Linked DNA regions of Thermochromatium tepidum ATCC 43061. The protein of the gene in region 1 interacts with the protein of each later gene in a pairwise test. Links are inferred from orthologs where the notes say so. Each region holds a gene or a part of one and is shown on either strand. Other genes may lie near its edges.

Region 1 (3,575 bases):
CGCCGACCTTGACCAGGAGCTCCTTGACGACCCCAGCGATGGGCGCCGGGACCTCGATGGTCGCCTTGTCGCTTTCAAGGGTCAGAATGGATTGTTCGGCCTCGATCCGATCGCCGGGGGCGACCAGGATCTCGATGACCTCGACACCAGAAAAGTCGCCGATGTCGGGCAATAAAATCTCTTCGAGACGTGACACGCGCACTGCTCCTGAAGGCTGTTGGCCGGATGACTCAAACGTTGACGGGATTGGGCTTGTCCGGATCGATATGGTAGCGGGCGATGGCGTCCGTCACCATTGATATTGGAACCGTCCCCTCGTCGGCGAGCGCCTTGAGCGCGGCGAGCGCGATCTGATGGCGATCGACCTCGAAGAACCTCCTGAGCTGACGGCGCAGGTCACTGCGACCGAAGCCATCGGTCCCCAGGGTCACATAGCGACGCGGTACATAGGGCCGGATCTGGTCGGCTTGGAGCCGGATGTAATCGGTGGCGGCGACGATGGGGCCATGCGTGGCACCGAGCTGGGATTCGACCCAGGTGCGGCGCGGCGGCTGATCCGGATGGAGCCGATTCCAGCGCTCGATCTCGATGCCCTCGCGGCGCAGCTCGTTGAAGCTGGTGACGCTCCAGACGGTCGCCCCAACGCCGAAGTCCTGCTCCAGAAGCTCAGCCGCGGCCAGGGCCTCGCGCAGGATGGCGCCCGAGCCGAGCAATTGCACCTGGTATTTGGCATCGCTGGCCTGCCGCACTGGATACAGCCCCCTGAGGATCCCTTCTCTGCACCCCTCGGGCATCGGCGGCTGGACGTAGTTCTCGTTCATTGCGGTGATGTAATAGAAGACGTCCTCCTTGTCCTGATACATCCGACGCAGACCATCCTGGATGATCACCGCCAGCTCATAGGCATAGGCCGGGTCATAGGCTACGCAGTTGGGGATGGTCGAGGCCACTACCAGGCTGTGACCGTCTTGATGTTGGAGTCCCTCGCCGGCGAGGGTGGTGCGCCCGGCAGTCCCGCCGATCAGGAAGCCGCGTGCGCGCATGTCACCCGCCGCCCAGGCCAGATCGCCGATGCGCTGGAAGCCGAACATCGAGTAGAAGATATAAAAGGGGATCATGCTCTGGCCATGGTTGGCGTAGGCCGTGGCCGCCGCGATCCAGGACGACATGGCCCCGGCCTCGTTGATGCCCTCTTGCAGGATCTGGCCCTTCTTGTCCTCGCGGTAATACATGACCTGATCGGAGTCAACCGGCTCATAGAGCTGACCCTGAGAGGCATAGATCCCGAGCTGGCGGAACATGCCCTCCATGCCGAAGGTGCGCGCCTCGTCCGGGACGATGGGCACCACCAACCGACCGATCTGCTTGTCGCGCACCAAGAGCGTGAGCAACCGCACGAAGGCCATGGTGGTCGACAGCTCCTTGTCGCCGCTGCCGTCGAGCAGCGACTGGAAGGCATCGAGCCCTGGTACCTGGAGTGGCGCCGCCTGGTCGCGACGCGCCGGCAAAAATCCGCCGAGCTGTTCGCGCCGGGCATGCATGTACCTGACCTCCTCACTGTCGGGCGCCGGCTTGTAAAAGGGCGTGGCATTGAGCTGGTCGTCCGAGATCGGGATGTTGAAACGGTCGCGAAAGGCGCGCAGCGCGCTCTCGCCCATCTTCTTCTGCGAGTGGGTGATGTTCATGCCCTCTCCGGCCACCCCCATCCCGTAGCCCTTGACCGTCTTGGCCAGGATCACGGTCGGCTGGCCGGTGCAGCGCACGGCGGCAGCATAGGCATTAAAGATCTTGATCGGGTCATGACCGCCGCGATTGAGTCGCCAGATGTCCTCGTCGGTCATGTTGGCGACCATGGCCTTGAGCTCGGGATATTTGCCGAAGAAGTGTTGGCGGGTGTAGGCCCCGCCCTTGGCCTTGTAGGCCTGATAGTCGCCATCCACGCACTCTTCCATGCGCTTGAGCAGCAGACCCTGCTTGTCGCGCGCAAACAGCGGATCCCAGTAGCGCCCCCAGATGACCTTGATGACGTTCCAACCCGCGCCGCGGAACACGGCCTCTAGCTCCTGGATGATCTTGCCATTGCCGCGCACCGGTCCGTCGAGGCGTTGCAGATTGCAGTTGACGACGAAGATCAGGTTGTCGAGCCGCTCGCGCGCCGCCAGCGAGATCGCGCCCAGGGATTCCGGTTCGTCCATCTCGCCGTCGCCGAGAAAGGCCCAGACCCTGCGTCCGCTGGTATCGAGCAGCCCGCGATCGTGCAGATAGCGCATGAAGCGTGCCTGATAGATGGCCATCAGCGGCCCGAGCCCCATGGAGACCGTCGGGAACTGCCAGAAACCCGGCATCAGCCAGGGGTGCGGATAGGACGACAACCCGTTGCCATCGACCTCCTGCCGGAAATTGTAGAGCTCATCCTCGCTGATCCGGCCCTCGAGGAAGGCGCGGGCATAGATGCCAGGGGCGGTGTGACCCTGGAAGAACACCAGGTCCCCGCCGTGATCCTGGGTGCGGGCGTGCAGGAAGTGGTTATAGGCCACATCGATCAGGGTCGCCGAAGAGGCAAAGCTTGAGATGTGTCCACCGAGTTCGGTCGAGAGCTGATTGGCCTGGACCACCATGGCCATGGCGTTCCAGCGCACCAGCGAGCGTATACGCCGCTCTAGGGCGAGATCGCCCGGATAGGGCTTCTCGGCCTGGACCGGGATGGTGTTCAGATAGGCGGTGTTGGCGCTATAGGGCAGATAGGCGCCCGAGCGGCGGGCCTTGTCGATCAGGCGCTCGAGCAGGAAATGGGCGCGCTCGACGCCCTCGTTCTCCAGCACGGTCTCGAGCGAGTCGAGCCATTCCTGAGTCTCTTGCGGATCGATATCGGGCTTGTGGGTCATCAGTGGCTTCCAGGGAAGATTCGAGACAGTGTCCGACACGGACAAGGCCATCAGTATAACTGGATCGGCGGTTATTAAATACTGAGGATTCGATTTAGCAATGCAGTCATTAGGGCTTAAACGGCCTACAAATCGAGACCATCCACTGTGATCGCCGGGGATCTTCGCCGCATCGGTAAGGATCTTTATGGGGTCCTCTCCATCCGTTGCTGTTTGAACTCAGTGACAAAGTCCACCAACCGCCCAGCGCTGATCGCCGCGCGTAGTCTGCGCATCAGGGTCTGGTAGTAATGCAGGTTGTGGATGGTCGCCAGCCGCGCGCCCAGGATCTCCTTGCAACGGTCGAGATGGTGGAGATAGGCGCGGCTGTAGTGACGGCAGGTGTAGCAGTCGCACAGCGGATCGAGCGGACCTTCGTCGGTGCGGTGGATGGCGTTGCGGATGCGCACCACGCCCTGATGGGTGAACAGATGACCGTTGCGGGCGTTGCGGGTCGGCATGACGCAGTCGAACATGTCGATCCCGCGCTGGACGGCGGCGACGATGTCCTCGGGGGTGCCGACGCCCATCAGATAGCGCGGTCGGTCGGTCGGCAGCTTGTCGGAGAGGAAATCGAGCACCCGCAGCCGGTCTTCCTCCGGCTCACCGACCGAGAGTCCACCGATGGCATAGCCATCAAAACCGATCCGC
Region 2 (3,226 bases), 620 kb from region 1 along the record:
CATGCATCACGCCGAGTGTGTCCAGGGGCGGTGGACGCGACACCCTATGTTAGGTGTTCGGCTCTACGGAGAGTTCCTGGTGGCGCAGAAACACAACCGGCCCTGTCAGGGTAATGACAGGGCCGGTTGTTGTCTCAGGGCCTTGCGCTGGGGTCAATCACTCGACCCGGTGCGCCGCTTCAATGGGTCTGGGTCGAAGACTCGACCGGGGCCTGGGCCTGATGCTGGGGCAGCTTAGCAAGATGGCGGCTCGGATGTTCGGCGCGACGTTCCTCGATCCAGTGCTTCATGGCCTCGCGGTGCTCCTCGATCCGCTGCTTGACCTGTTCGCGATAGGCGTCCATCTCGCGACGATGTGCCTCCAGTGAATCAGGCATGGCCGGGAACTGGCCGAGTTCTGGCCTCTTGGGGAGCTCGGACGCCTTCGGATACTCACCGAACTCAGGGGCGGCCGGAGGTTCAGGGGACGCGAGCCAGGCCGGACGGTTGCGGTCGAACCAGGCCCGTTGCTGCTCGAAGAACTGGCGTTGTGCCTCGAACGCCTCGCGCATGGCCTTGTCGTGTTGTTCAAACATCGCCTGTTGCTGCTCGATCAGGGCCTTGAACTGATCGGCACTTGGTGCAGTGGCTGGATAGGGCGCGGCATACCAGGCAAGGGACGTGGTCGTGGTGGCGATGAGCGCGATGGCGGAGGCGGCTTGGATCAGCTTCATGTGACACACCTTAAAGTTCGAAAGACTTGTTCAAGGTTCGATGCACCGCATTTGAGTGTTTGGCGACAAGTAGCGATGCGTTCTGGTAGATCGATGTGGTTCATTATATAAGAAAATTATGAAATATCAATAGCTAATACCCTGGCCGACCTCGGAGGGGATCTGGGGACAATCTTGGCAGACGGTCTAGGCGCGGACCTCTCGGTGGTCGATGCAGTCGAGATAGCCGGCCTCGTCAAAGGGCAGGCGCTGATGCTGAACGCGCCAGAGCGACTCGGCCAGACACTCCATGATCGCATGCTCGACCTGATGCGGATCGCCGAGGTGGGTAAGCAAACGCTGGTAGCGTTCGCGGATACCCCGCGGCTGATCGATACTGAGCTGTTCAAGAATCGCCAGATGGAGTCCCAGATGCAGAAAGGGATTGGTCTGGCCCAGTTCGGGCGGAAAGTCCTGATCAAGCGCGCGGGTGCCATCCTCTAAAAACGGCCAATACTCTGGGTGACGACGCATCAGTTCGACGATTTGGGATTCAATCGGCCCTAACGGCGCCTGGGCCTTAGCCTTGCGCCAGGCCTCGAGAAAGATCCGGCGGTGTGTCTGACGGTCAGTGCTGAACATGGTCAAGGGTGTTGGATGGAGCGGGGTGAGGTGGGGTTTTGTCCGGATACTCGCACAGGTCGGCGATGAGACATTCTGGGCAACGCGGTTTGCGCGCGGTGCAGACATAGCGTCCGTGCAGGATCAGCCAGTGGTGGGCATTGCGCTGAAACTCGCGCGGAACCTGATTCAAAAGCCCCTGCTCGACCGCCGCCGGCGTCTTGCCCGGTGCCAATCCGGTACGATTGGCGAGCCGGAAGATATGGGTGTCGACCGCCATGGTCGGCTCGCCAAAGACGGTGTTGAGAATGACGTTGGCGGTCTTGCGTCCGACGCCGGGTAGCGCCTCCAATGCTGCCCGGTCGCGCGGAACCGCGCCACCATGACGTTCGATCAGGAGCGCGCAGGTCCGAAGGATATTGCGCGCCTTGGTGTTGAATAGACCGATGGTGCGGATATGCGCCTTGAGTCCGTCCTCGCCCAGGGCCAGGATCGCCTCCGGTGTATTGGCGCGGGCGAAGAGTCTGGCTGTGGCCTGATTGACGCTCTTATCTGTCGCCTGAGCTGAGAGCATCACGGCGATCAGTAGCTCGAATGGGGTGCGATAGACGAGCTCGGTCCTAGGGTTCGGATTGACTGTGCACAAGCGGGCGAAGATTTCATGACTTTTCTCGGCATTCATGGTTGCATTGTTGGTTTGAGTGTCGTTTGATGCATCATCATCGGCCCGATCATGATTCTTCTGGATCATCCCAGCTGTCTTGAAATCTGGGCTTTTCATGCAAACTCTGATGAACCAGAAACCGATCGCTCGATTGTCCACGCTGCTGTTTGCGCTGATCCTTCCGCTGTCCGTTCTCGCTGAGGGCGAGAACGCAGCGGTAAGCCCGGTCGATCCGGGTCGGCCGCTGCTGCCGACGCCGCCCGACCGGCCCAAGCCTAGCCGCACCCAGGTTCAGGCCATGATTCCGGAGGTCGCTCGGCGTCATGGTGTCGAGGAGGCGCTGGTGCATGCGGTGGTGGCCGCCGAGTCGGACTATGATGCCCACGCCGTCTCGCAGGCCGGTGCCGTGGGCCTGATGCAGCTCATGCCGCCGACCGCCGCCGACTATGGTGTGACCTCGCTGGACGATCTGTTCGATCCCAAGATCAATCTCAATACCGGCACCCGCCATCTCAAGCGCTTGCTGCGCAAGTACAATGACGACTATGGGCGCGTCATCATGGCCTATAACGCGGGCGAGGGCGTGGTCGATCGCACCAACAGCCAGGTCACCTATCTGGAGACGCTCAACTACACCGAGGCCGTCATCCGTCACTATCGGCGCAATGGCGGGACAGCGCCTACGCAGGCCGCGCTCGAACAGGTGCAGGCACTGCGCGGCGTGCGCAACGCCGGACAGGCCCGGCGGCTGTTGAAAAAATATCTCGACCCATCACTCTTATCACTCAAGGTCCAGCCGACGTTGGACGTGCGCTATCTCAATCCGGCCCTCCACGACAGCGCTCCAGAGAGTAGGCCCATGTTCGAACTCGACAAGACCATCATTCGCTGAAATCGTTGATCAGGGTATGAATCAAACAATCCAAAAACTGCGCCAGATTGCTCAGGACAGCACCCTAAGCGCCGAGGACAAGGTCATTGAGCGGCATGAGATCCAAGCCTCCTGTGCGGAGCTGGCCGCGCCCCTGGTTCAGGCCTTTCGGGATGTCGCAGGTGAGTTCGTGCGCGTCTCGGTACTCAGCCGTATTTGGCCCGGCGACTATGACCGTCGCGATGATCGCGTTTCCGGATTGTTAATCCAGTGGATCGGTCCGGAGTCCGCCCCACATGGGCTGAAGCTGGCCGTGCCCAATGGTTCGCTCACCTTCGAGGTGACACTCAAGCGCGACGGCTCGCCTGTCTTTACCTG

Evidence for each region.
Region 2: the proteins of aceE (region 1) and nth interact in binary tests that used the Escherichia coli proteins (3 or more experiments, as listed by UniProt). The link is inferred for Thermochromatium tepidum ATCC 43061 from one-to-one orthologs.

The regions. Positions count from the first base shown.
Region 1 is NZ_CP039268.1:457,754-461,328, forward strand. Bases 31-3,284 are described here. They hold aceE (pyruvate dehydrogenase (acetyl-transferring), homodimeric type), read right to left. Parts: upstream 2,886-3,284; coding sequence 231-2,885; downstream 31-230. Other genes in these bases: aceF (dihydrolipoyllysine-residue acetyltransferase), read right to left, coding at 31-196; tgt (tRNA guanosine(34) transglycosylase Tgt), read right to left, coding at 3,071-3,284. Also shown: more of aceF, read right to left, coding at 1-30; more of tgt, read right to left, coding at 3,285-3,575. UniProt on the Escherichia coli protein: Component of the pyruvate dehydrogenase (PDH) complex, that catalyzes the overall conversion of pyruvate to acetyl-CoA and CO(2).
Region 2 is NZ_CP039268.1:1,081,053-1,084,278, forward strand. The notes cover bases 159-3,063. They hold nth (endonuclease III), read right to left. Parts: upstream 1,996-3,063; coding sequence 1,321-1,995; downstream 159-1,320. Other genes in these bases: E6P07_RS04990 (hypothetical protein), read right to left, coding at 180-713; E6P07_RS04995 (DUF1841 family protein), read right to left, coding at 900-1,334; E6P07_RS05005 (lytic transglycosylase domain-containing protein), read left to right, coding at 2,105-2,869; E6P07_RS05010 (hypothetical protein), read left to right, coding at 2,886-3,063. In the rest of the region: E6P07_RS04985 (efflux RND transporter periplasmic adaptor subunit), read right to left, coding at 1-3; more of E6P07_RS05010, read left to right, coding at 3,064-3,226. UniProt on the Escherichia coli protein: DNA repair enzyme that has both DNA N-glycosylase activity and AP-lyase activity. The DNA N-glycosylase activity releases various damaged pyrimidines from DNA by cleaving the N-glycosidic bond, leaving an AP (apurinic/apyrimidinic) site.